Regions from separate parts of the Cupriavidus sp. 291-E7 genome, predicted to be linked through region 1. Evidence: predicted binding sites of a transcription regulator. Region 1 holds the regulator's gene; the other holds the start of a gene.
What was found. The regulator FNR, encoded in region 1, switches genes on or off when oxygen is low (the NO sensors DNR and NnrR bind a similar motif). The targets are predictions, from matches to a motif close to TTGATNNNNATCAA.

Region 1 (5,866 bases):
AGGCCGGCGACACGGCGCAGTATGTGCGATCGCTGTCGGGACTGGCATACGACCCGATCCGTGCGTCGCGCGGAGAGAGCACGTTCAAGTCGACCTGTGCGGCTTGTCACGGCGCCAGCGGCAAGGGCAATCAGGCACTGGGTGCGCCCAATCTGTCCGACAAGGTCTGGCTGTACGGCAGTTCGGAAGGCTCGATCGTTGACGCCATCCTGAAGGGCCACAACGGCCACATGCCGGCGCATGAGGAAATCCTGACACCTGAGCGCATTCGCATGCTGACGGCTTATGTCTGGGGTCTGTCCAATTCGGCAGCACCGGCAGGGCAATGACAAACCGCTCCCCGGCGCAGTGCGGCGTGCCGCCTGTGCCGGGGGCATGAGGGCTGAACAATGAACGCGCCCCTGGAATCTCCCCCCACAACCCGCGACTCCAATGAGGCCGCGGCCTGGCGGCCTGCGCCGCCGCCCAAGACGGCGGCTGAGGCAACCGAAGAAGCGCTGTACGAAGTCCGGCGCAAGATCTATCCGCGCTCGATCACGGGTGCATTCTCCAGCTGGCGCGTCTGGCTGGTCATCCTCACGCAACTCGTCTACTACGGCACGCCCTGGCTGCAATGGAACGACCGGCAGGCCGTGCTGTTCGATCTCGGTGCCCGGAAGTTCTACATCTTTGGGCTGGTGCTCTGGCCGCAGGATGTGATCTACCTGGCCGTGCTGCTGGTCATCTCGGCGCTTTCGCTATTCCTCTTCACGGCCATTGCGGGTCGGCTGTTCTGCGGCTATGCGTGCCCGCAGACGGTCTATACCGAGATCTTCATGTGGATCGAGCGGCGGGTGGAAGGCGACCGCATCGCACGCATCCGCCTGGATGGCGATCCGTGGAGTCTGCGCAAGCTTCGACTCAAGGCCACCAAGCACACGCTGTGGATTCTGATTGCACTGTGGACGGGCTTCACGTTCATTGGCTACTTCGCGCCGATACGCGAACTCGGTGGCGAGGTTCTGCACTGGACGCTGGGTCCTTGGCAAGCCTTCTGGATGCTGTTCTACGCATTCGCAACATGGGGCAACGCCGGGTTCATGCGCGAGCAGGTTTGCAAGTACATGTGCCCGTACGCGCGCTTCCAAAGCGTGATGGTGGATCGCGATACCTACGTCGTGACCTACGACGTGGGGCGTGGCGAGCCGCGCGGCAGCCGCTCGCGCAAGACCGATCACCAGGCAGCCGGCTTGGGCGATTGCGTGAACTGCAGCATTTGCGTGCAGGTATGCCCGACCGGCATCGATATCCGCGATGGGTTGCAGTATGAGTGCATTGGCTGCGGTGCGTGTATCGACGCCTGTAATCAAGTGATGGACAAGATGGAGTATCCACGTGGACTGATCCGGTACACGTCGGAGAACGCCATGCGCAAGAAGCTGTCGGTCACCGATGCCCGCAAGCGTCTGCTGCGCCCGCGCACCATCGTCTACACCATGATCTGGCTGGCGCTGTGCGCGGGATTCGTTGTGTCGCTGGCCATGCGTACACCGCTGAAGGTCGACATCATTCGTGACCGCGGCGCGCTCGGGCGCGAAGTGGAAGGACGCTGGATCGAGAACGTGTATCGGCTCCAACTGATCAACGCGACTGAGGCGCCGATGAAGATCCGTGTGCAGGCGCAGAGCGACGATCTGAAGGGGCTGACGGTCGAATACGACCATGCCGCCGAAGCGCTGTCGCCTACGTCGAACCGGTTGCTGCCGATCCGGATTCGCGTGCCGATCGATGATGCCGCGCAAGGGACGCACAAGATCGAGGTGACGGTCACTGCCGAGACCGAAGCCGCGCGCGAGGTGAATATCCGGCAAAGCACGAGTTTCATCGTCCCTCGCAATCTGTGATGCTGTCACAGATTGCGAAGAGGGACGGATGCCAATAGGAGAGCGCAATGACCCCACACCCCGCAAAACCCTGGTACAGGGAACCCTGGCCCTGGATCCTGATGAGCGGCCCGCTGTTGGCGATGGTTGGTTGCGGCATTACGATCTGGCTGGCCAACAGCCACGCCGACAAACCGGTTGCAGATGCCGCTCGTCACGGCCTGGTAGTCGAAAAAGTCGGCGCGAGTCGGAGTGAGCCGTCAGCGAGGCGCCCATGAGACTACGCTGGCTGATGTGGGTGTTATGGCCGGCGTTTCTGATGGGCGGTGCGGCCACAGCGGTGGTGTTCTCGGTAGTGGACCCCGGAGATCTCAATTTCTTCGGGCATCCGGTTGAAGCATCGCGGCAAGCGATCTACACCGTGGGTTTCCTGGTGGCGTGGCTGTTCTGTGCGCTATCGAGCGGACTCACGTTGTACACGATGCCGGTGAAGCTCAGCGATACCGATGAACTCGAATAGCAACATTAAACAGAAAGGCCGCACCGGATACGTCCCGGTGCGGCCTTTGTCACGGTGCTCGGTATGAGATGTAGCGCGTGTCAGCAGGAGCGGCTATACACCTGCTTGATGCCTGCCATGTCGACCAGTTTCACATGTCGCTGACGAATCTGGATCAGGCCCGCTTCAGCGAAGCGCGAGAACAGACGGCTGACGGTCTCGAGCTTCAGGCCAAGGTAACTACCGATTTCCTCGCGGCTCATGCGCAGCACGAACTCGGTGGAGGAGTAACCGCGTGCCGAAAGTCGTTCGGACATGTTCACGAGAAAAGCAGCAAGCCGCTCTTCCGCGCGCATCGAGCCAAGCGTGATCAGCATGACCTGGTCTTGCGAGATCTCCTTGCTCATCAGCCGCAGGAACTGGCCCTGCAGAGAAGGCAGGCTGCCCGACAGCGATTGCAGGTCGTCGTAACGCACGACGCAGACTTCGGTGTCTTCCAGCGCGGTGGCGTCGGATGCGTGTTGCATCTCGCCCAGGCCGTCGAGACCGATGACTTCGCCGGGCAAGTGGAAACCGGTGATCTGGGTGCGCCCGTCTTCCATCGTGACGTGCGTCTTCAGTGTGCCAAAGCGAATGGCATAGACCGCGCTGAGCGGTTCGCCCATGCGGTAAAGCGTTTCGCCCTTATGGACACGCACACGTTCCTGAACGAGCGTGTCCATTTTCGCCAGGTCTTGTTGCGACATGCCGACGGGCAGGCAAAGCTGGCCCATTGCACACGTGGAACAACGGGGCGACATCTCGGTGACGGGAATGGAAGTCAACAATTGAAGTGCTCGTTATGAATGCGCTTGCAGCGAGGGCGCGATGCAGGCATTTTACAGTGTCGAGTGACGCAGAAGCGAGGAACAGTTGCCATTTGGTGTGCTTTTAAGCGTTTTTCTTATGGCTTTGCTCGGTGGTATGCATTGCGCTGCCATGTGTGGAGGAATTGCTATTGCTGCGGAGCAAAAACAGCCCCGCACTGTGGCTGTTTTCATACATCGCTCGCCGCGACACTGGTGGGCCGAGCTGTGCGTCATGCATGTTGGCCGCATCACTACGTACATGCTGCTTGGCGCGGCGATGGGAGCGGTGGGCGCGACCGTATGGCGCCAGGAGTATCTGCCGTTGCAGCGATGGCTCTACGCGTTGGGCAGTGTGATGCTGATTGTCACGGGCGCGTGGTTGTTGCGCGGACGCGTGATGCGAGCCGACTGGATCGAACGGCTGGCGTCTCTGGCAGCCGTGCACGTGGTGCAACATGTTCGATCGATGAGTGCTCGCTTGCCGGCGAGCTTGCGGCCGCGTCAACGGGCCATGCCGATGGCGCGCCGCTATGGCATGGGGCTGGCCTGGGGTCTGGTACCGTGCGGGATGGTCTACAGCGCACTCGCTCTGGCGTTGCTGGCCGGCAATGCCACGTCAGGTGCGCTCGTGATGGGTGCCTTCGGACTCGGCACATTACCGAACCTGCTGGTGATCTCGGGCTTGTCCGGATACCTGCGCCAGCTTTCCCGCAAACCGGCCATACGGATGGGCGCAGCCATCGTGGTGATCGGGTTCGGCATGCTGGGCGTGGCCCGTTCGATCTGGCTCCCTGATACGTTGGCGCAACACGGCTTTTGCGTGGTGTTCTGAATCGGCCACAGTGCCGGGTTGCGGGCGGGGCCGGGAATGCCATACAATCCCGAGAACCACGGTATCGCGCCGCACCATGCTTTTTGCGTCGCCGGGCCGCTTCCCTGATCTGGGACGCGTGCCCAGGTTTCCGGTCACTCCGGTGCGCCGGCAACGTCTCTACAGTTCATCCGGTTCAAAAGATCTGGTTAAAAGACCGGCGGCGGTTGGGAAGGTGGCGCCGGCCAGGGCGATGTTGCCCCGAGCCGATACCGTTTTGTTTCTTGCCGTCTTGGCCATCCGGTGGCCCAGGCGAATGTCCGCCCCGAAGGGAGAAGGCGCGACGCAAGAGGTCCGTCGATTGGTGAAACTGGCCAGCCCCGGACGATCTCCTGCCGGACCGACCCGGCAATTCGATGCAAAGAACGAGGTGCACGGCTGCGCTGCGATAGGCATGCGAGTTGGCTGCGCGATGAGATGGCGGGCTTCGGCCTCGCTGTATCTGCAATCTCCAGTGCTCCGGGATTCGTCCGGGAGCAGGTGCAAAGACAGGCTGCACGCAATCACATGAATACCCAAGAGGCGAAGATCGTCCTCGAGACCGCGCTGATCTGTGCGCAGGAGCCGTTGCGCGTTGGCGATCTGCGACGGCTGTTTGCCGACGACGTCGGTGCCGACACCATCCGTGTGCTGCTCGATGAGCTGCGCAAGGACTGGCAGCAGCGCGGGGTCGAGCTCGTGGCATTGGCCAGTGGCTGGCGTTTCCAGAGCCGCCCGGAGATGCGCGAATTCCTGGACCGGTTGAATCCCGAGAAGCCGCCGAAGTACTCGCGCGCCGTCATGGAAACGCTGGCGATCATCGCGTATCGGCAGCCGGTCACGCGTGGCGACATCGAGGAAATCCGTGGCGTGACGGTCAGTACGGACGTGGTGAAAAAGCTCGAGGATCGAAGCTGGATCGAGGTCATTGGCCATCGCGACGTGCCGGGCCGCCCGGCGCTGTATGCGACGACCAAGGCGTTCCTGGACGATCTGGGTTTGCGGTCTCTCGACGAACTGCCGCCGCTCGAAGACGCCCAGGCACAAGCCCAGGCTGCGTTGCTGGACCAGCAGGCCATCGATTTCGAGGAAATTGCCACGGCCAATCCGCCGGCGGGCGATGAAGAGGCGTTCGCCGTATCCGGTGCCGAAGCCATTGCCGCTACTGGAACTGCCCAGCCAGGCGCCGAACCCACCGCGACGGCAGACACGGATGACGCGGCGTCGGTAGCCGGCTCCGCAGAAGAGGTCGATACGATCAACGTCGTCGCCGGCGAAGCCGAGGCTCCTGAGCCAGGCGAGCATGCCGCGAGCGCTGGCCAGATGGTTTCGGAAGATCCGGAATCGCCTGAGGCCGACGACGATAACAGCGATACCAGCGTCGCCCGTAAGCCCGATGAAGACGGGCAGGACGATGCGCCGGTGGCACATGCCAACGGCTACCACGTGGACACCGAGGCTCCGGAAACGGAAGCCGCCGAGCGTACGGACCGGACTGGCGATGTGCCATTCCCGACCGAAGACGACGACGAACGCGTGTCCAACTGAACAACATGCAACATCGATAGTGAATACTTTGTCTGATTCCGCTGAGCAAGACGTCCGCCAGCCGGACGTGCCGGGCGACACCGGCGCAGCCCCTGATTCGGGTAACGACGCCGACGGCGCACCGCGCCGCAAGGGGCTTCGTCGCGGTTTGCGCAATCTGGTGGCTTCACGCCGCCAGGCAGCGCAGGATCGGGATGTAGGCCGTGCCGAGACCGATGCGCCGGTGGCCGCCGAGTCCGGTGAGGGGGCGCAGCCCCCG
Region 2 (5,866 bases), on a different contig from region 1:
TTCACCGGTGCCGCCAGGTTGCTGGGCACCACGCCGTCGGCCATATCGAAGAGCATCTCGCGGCTGGAAGCGCGGCTCGGCGTGAAGCTGTTCAAGCGCTCCACGCGCGCCTTCATGCTGACCGATGAAGGCAACGCCTACTACGAACGTGTGGCGCCGCTGGTGCGCGGGCTGGAGGAAGCCACCGAAGTACTGGCCAGGCCGTCGACGGCGGCGGGCAGGCTGCGCGTCAGCATGCCCAGCGATCTCGGCCGCTCGCTGCTTGGCCCGATCACGGCCCGGCTGATGCCCCGCCATCCGCGCCTGTCGCTCGACGTCAGCGTCAGCGACCAGCACGCCGACCTGATCCGCGAAGGCTTCGATCTCGCCCTGCGCGCCGGGCACGCCAGCGACAGCGGCCTCTATGCCCGGCCGCTCGCGATGCTGCCGCTGGTGCTGGTTGCGTCGCCGGCGTACCTTGCCAGTCATGGCGAGCCTCGCACGGTGGCCGCATTGCAGCAGCATCGTCATGTGCGCTATCGGCTGGCCGGCCAGGTCATGCCCATCACGCTTGCCGACGGCACGCGCCTGCAGATCGAAGGCGTGTTCGATACCGACAGTGGCGAGGCCATGCGCACGGCGGCGCTCAACGGCCTGGGCATCGCGCAACTGCTGCGAACCATCGTCCAGGAAGACCTCGATGCCGGACGCCTTCGACTGGTATTGCCCGATGTGGCATTGCGCCCTGTTCCGCTGCAAATGCTGCACGGATTCGGGCGGCGCCTGCCCGCGCGCGCGAAAGTGTTTGTGGATTTCGTTGCCGCGGAACTGGCTGGCCGATAGCCGCATACCCAACAGCTACACCACATGCACACCGCGGGTGTTGGCCGCCAGCCGACTGGATATCCGCTGGCCGTGCAGCACCCTGCCCTTTACGCAATGGCATGGTCCCTGCTGAACGGCTGACAGGCACCGCGCTCGCCGTGCCTGCCACCACGTTCAGGAGACCATCATGAGCAAGCTGAAGATCGCGGACCTGTACCGCGAAGATCTGTTGGATAGCGGTGCCGCACGCGCCATTTGCGGCGGTATTGCCTATATCCGTGTGGGAGAACCACATGGCAGTACCTGGCCGGGCTGGCCCGCGTGGATGCCGCGCGTCGCGCTGCCCAAAGGCAACGAATGGGACCCCGCCTATTCGCCGATGGCGCACGAGCCGGACCCCCGGTTGCAATAGCCGCGACGCAGGACTCACTCCGGCACGCGCAGCACAAGCTCCGGAAAAGCCTCGGCCAGACGCCGGGCCACACCGGCAGGCCAGTTCACCGGCTGGCCGGCACGGTTGCAGACCTGCAGGGACCAATGCCGCACGCCCCGCGCCTTGAGCATGCCGGCCAGCGCCAGCAGCGCCGGCTCATCGAACAGCGCGGGGTCCCACGTGGTGCGGCATTCATAGGGCACGCCGCTCGCCAGCATCCGGTCCAGCGACGCCATGACGCGGGCCGCGCTGCCAGGCGTATTGGTGACCGCCTCATAGGCATGCGCCGGCGCCTTGATGTCGAAGCCGATCCAGTCCAGTTGCGGCAGTACCGCGCTCAGGCGGTCCGGATACATGCCGGCCGTGTGCAGTGCCACCTGAAATCCCAATTGCCGCACGGCACGGATCGCATCGGGCAGCGCGGCCTGCAGCGTCGGCTCGCCACCCGAAAACACCACACCGTCCAGCAATCCGCGCCGTTGCGCAAGGAACGACAGGACATCGTCCCATGCCATCGCGGGCGGCCCCTGCGGTGGAATCAGGTGGGGGTTGTGGCAGTAACCGCATTGCCACGGACAGCCCTGGCAGAACACCACGGCGGCCAGCCTGCCCGGAAAGTCGATGCTGGTCAGTGGCACCAGACCGCCAACGCGCAGGCCCGCCATCGTCCGCTCAATGCCGGCTGCGGCGCTCATCGAAGAACCTGCGTTCGGCGTGCTCGCCCTTCTTGCCGATATTGAAACTCTCCACGGGTCGGTGGTAGCCCATGACGCGGGTCCAGACCTCGCAGGGCTGGCGCTCGTCGTCGCGCAGGGTGATAGCGGTGTCGGCGGTGTCGATGGAGAAATGCTGGCTGACGGAAAGATCGGTCATGGCATGCGCTCGCAGGTTGAAACTTCGGGTTGGAACATCGGGAGAAACAACTCAGGCCGCCTGCTGCGTCCGCTTGCGCGCGAAGATCTCCTCGTCGCATTTGGGGCAGAAGCGGTGTTCGCCGGCCAGATAGCCGTGCGTGGGACAAACGGAGAACGTGGGCGTGACCGTGATATACGGCAGCCGGAACGACTCAAGCGCCCGGCGCACCAGGCACTGGCAGGCGTCGCCACTTGACAGGCGCTCGCCCATGTACAGGTGCAGGACCGTGCCGCCCGTGTATTTGGACTGCAGCGTTTCCTGCCGCGCCAGCGCTTCGAACGGATCGTCGGTAAAGCCCACGGGCAATTGCGACGAGTTCGTGTAGTACGGCTGCGCGGCCGTGCCGGCCTGCACGATGTCGGGCCAGCGCTTGCGGTCCTCGCGCGCAAAGCGGTAGGTCGTGCCTTCGGCCGGCGTTGCCTCAAGGTTGTACATATGGCCCGTGGCTTCCTGATATTCGACGATGCGGCCGCGCACATGGTCGAGCAGACGCAGCGCCATCGCGTGGCCCGTCTCGCTGGTGATGTCGTGCGCGTCGCCCGTGAAGTTACGGATCATCTCGTTGATGCCGTTCACGCCCAGCGTGGAGAAATGGTTGCGCAGCGTGCCGAGGTAGCGCTTGGTATAGGGAAACAGCCCCTGATCCATCAGTTGCTGGATACGTTCACGCTTGGCTTCCAGCGTATCCCGCGCGATATCGAGCAGCGTGTCGAGCCGGGCCAGCAACGCTGGTTCATCGCCCCGATGCAGGTAGCCCAGCCGTGCGCAGTTGATGGTGACCACGCCGAGGGACCCGGTCTGCTCGGCGCTGCCGAACAGACCGTTGCCGCGCTTGAGCAGCTCGCGCAGGTCGAGCTGCAGGCGGCAGCACATCGATCGCACCATATTGGGCGTCAGATCCGAATTCACGAAATTCTGGAAGTACGGAAGGCCGTATTTGGCGGTCATCTCGAACAGCCGCCGGGCGTTCTCGCTGTCCCACGGAAAATCGGGCGTGATGTTGTACGTCGGAATCGGGAACGTAAAGACGCGCCCCTTGGCATCGCCCTGCGTCATCACTTCGATGTAGGCGCGGTTGATCATGTCCATCTCCGCCTGCAGGTCGCCATAGCGGAATGGCATTTCCTGGCCGCCGATCACCGGCACCTGCTCCTTGAGGTCGTCCGGGCAGGTCCAGTCGAAGGTCAGGTTCGTGAACGGCGTCTGCGTGCCCCAGCGCGACGGCACGTTGAGGTTGTAAATCAGCTCCTGGATGTGCTGCCGGACTTCCGCATAGTTCATCGCGTCCTTGCGGATGAACGGCGCCATATAGGTGTCGAACGAAGAAAACGCCTGCGCGCCGGCCCATTCGTTCTGCATCGTGCCCAGGAAATTCACGATCTGCCCAACCGCGCTCGACATATGCCGCGGCGGCGACGCCTCGACCTTGCCCGGCACGCCATTGAGTCCTTCATGCAGCAGCGTGCGCAGCGACCATCCCGCGCAATAGCCGGACAGCATGTCGAGGTCGTGGATATGCAGGTCGCCCGCGCGATGCGCCGCGCCGGCTTCTGGCGCATAGACATGCGAGAGCCAGTAATTGGCCGTGACCTTGCCGGCCACGTTGAGAATCAGGCCGCCCAGCGAATACCCCTGGTTGGCGTTGGCGTTGATCCGCCAGTCCTGGCGGTCGAGGTATTCGTTGATCGATGACTCGACATCCACCGTCGTTCTGCTCATGGCCATTTCCGGCATCGCGTCCGCTCCCTCATACAAGATGTGGTGCGGATTCTTCCACATGACCACTATATGTAGCTTTGGCCTAGATCAAATGTCGATATCAGGGGTATTTGGGGCCTGCCAGGCGAAACGGCGCCGAACCTATTAACATGGCCGCTTTCGCCCACAAAACGACTTCTCCCCACAATGACCGTTCTGTCCGACTTTCCGATTACCGCCAAATGGCCTGCGCAACATCCCGAGCGCCTGCAGCTGTATTCGCTGAATACCCCCAATGGCATCAAGGTATCGCTGATGCTGGAAGAGACCGGCCTGCCCTACGAGCCGCAACTGGTACGGTTCGACAAGCATGACCAGATGTCGCCGGAATTCCTGTCGCTGAACCCCAATAACAAGATCCCGGCGATCATCGATCCCAACGGTCCCGGCGGCAAACCGCTGGCCCTGTGGGAATCGGGCGCAATCCTGGTCTACCTGGCCGAGAAGGCCGGCAAGTTCATGTCGGCGGACCCGGCGCTGCGCTACGAAACTATCCAGTGGGTGATGTGGCAGATGGGCGGAATCGGGCCGATGTTTGGCCAGGTGGGCTTCTTCCACAAATTCGCGGGCAAGGACTACGAAGACAAGCGTCCGCGCGACCGTTACGTGGCCGAGACCAAGCGGCTGCTGAAGGTGCTGGACGAACGGCTCAAGGGCCGTGAGTGGATTATGGGCGACGACTACACGATCGCCGATATCGCCACGTTCCCGTGGGTGCGCAACCTGCTGGGTTTCTACGAGGCCGGCCCCCTGGTCGGCATCGAGGACTTCCCCGAGGTATCGCGCGTACTCAAGGCATTCGAGGCACGCCCTACCGTGCAGCGCGCCGTGAACATTCCGAAGCGCCCGGAATAAGACTGCAACGCACGCGCTACGCGGCGCAGCCCAGCAATGCGCTGATCGCCGCGGCTTCCTCACGCACCGCGCGGCCGATGGGTCCGTCGATCGAAGGGTCGAAGCCGCCGGTGGCGCCAAGCGCGGTGAGCACCGCGCAGACACGGCCCGTGTAGTCGCGCACCGGCGCCGCCACGGCGCTGATGCCTTTCAGGTTGGTATCGCGCACGGCCGCGCAGCCCTGCATCCGCACGGGTTCGCGCAGCACTCCAAGCGGGTCTTTTTCGTCGAGGTCGGCGCGTTGCGCCGGCGTGAGCGCATCCAGCTCAGCCTGTGCCAGCGCCTGGACGTTCGAATCGTCGAGCATGCCCAGGAACACCCGTCCCGTGGCCGACCACAGCAGCGGCATCACCGACCCCACGCGCACATTCACCGTCACCGGCAGACCCGGCTCCTCGATTCGCACGATGGTCGGCCCCTTGTTGCCCATCACCGCGATAAAGCACGTCACTTCCAGCCGCTCGCGCAGCCGCACCAGCGGCGCTTCGGCCAGCCGGATCGGGTCGGCCTGACGCATCGCGGCCAGCCCGATCTGCAGCGCCTCGATGCCCAGGTGGTACTGCTGCGTGTTCGCTTCCTGCGCCACGAACCCCTGCTCCATCAGGCTCACCAGGTACCGGTGCACCTTGGCCGGGCTTTCGTCGATCTGCATGGCGATGGCGGTCAGGCTCGCGCGGCCACCCAGGCGCGCCAGGGCCTTGAGCACGGCCATGCCGGTTTCGGCAGCCTGCACGCGCTGGCGGCGCTCGCGCGGCCGGGGAGAAATGTCGGTGGAAGTAGACATGGCGTTGGAGGTTAACCCCCATTCAAGGATTACGCAATGCGTATATGATTTACGCAAAACAGGCCGACCACTATCCGGCCAAATACCAAGGAGACAACCCGATGCCCCGCTTCCAGCCTGCCGCGCTGCTGGCCGTGTCTTTTGTCATGGCCGTGTGCGCCGCCCCCGTCCACGCCGCCGACGCCTATCCCGCCAAGCCGATCCGCTGGATCGTGCCTTATCCGGCTGGCGGCGGATCGGACTTCCTGGCACGCACGATCGGACAAGGACTGTCGACG

Region 2: a site for FNR is predicted at 3,949-3,962, ahead of AC3FLX_RS07395 (ribonucleoside triphosphate reductase). Genes of this name have one in related genera too.

What each region holds. Positions count from the first base shown of each region.
Region 1 covers NZ_JBYOJV010000008.1:249,156-255,021, forward strand. Annotated here, with positions in the region: gene ccoP (cytochrome-c oxidase, cbb3-type subunit III) at 1-329, shown strand, start outside; gene ccoG (cytochrome c oxidase accessory protein CcoG) at 390-1,883, shown strand; gene AC3FLX_RS16450 (hypothetical protein) at 1,931-2,140, shown strand; gene AC3FLX_RS16455 (hypothetical protein) at 2,137-2,382, shown strand; gene fnr (fumarate/nitrate reduction transcriptional regulator Fnr) at 2,463-3,188, opposite strand; gene AC3FLX_RS16465 (sulfite exporter TauE/SafE family protein) at 3,274-4,041, shown strand; gene scpB (SMC-Scp complex subunit ScpB) at 4,588-5,607, shown strand; gene rluB (23S rRNA pseudouridine(2605) synthase RluB) at 5,636-5,866, shown strand, end outside.
Region 2 covers NZ_JBYOJV010000003.1:306,177-312,042, reverse strand. Annotated here, with positions in the region: gene AC3FLX_RS07415 (LysR family transcriptional regulator) at 1-822, shown strand, start outside; gene AC3FLX_RS07410 (hypothetical protein) at 992-1,216, shown strand; gene AC3FLX_RS07405 (anaerobic ribonucleoside-triphosphate reductase activating protein) at 1,231-1,932, opposite strand; gene nrdD (anaerobic ribonucleoside-triphosphate reductase) at 1,910-2,110, opposite strand; gene AC3FLX_RS07395 (ribonucleoside triphosphate reductase) at 2,162-3,886, opposite strand; gene AC3FLX_RS07390 (glutathione binding-like protein) at 4,058-4,765, shown strand; gene AC3FLX_RS07385 (IclR family transcriptional regulator) at 4,782-5,588, opposite strand; gene AC3FLX_RS07380 (Bug family tripartite tricarboxylate transporter substrate binding protein) at 5,690-5,866, shown strand, end outside.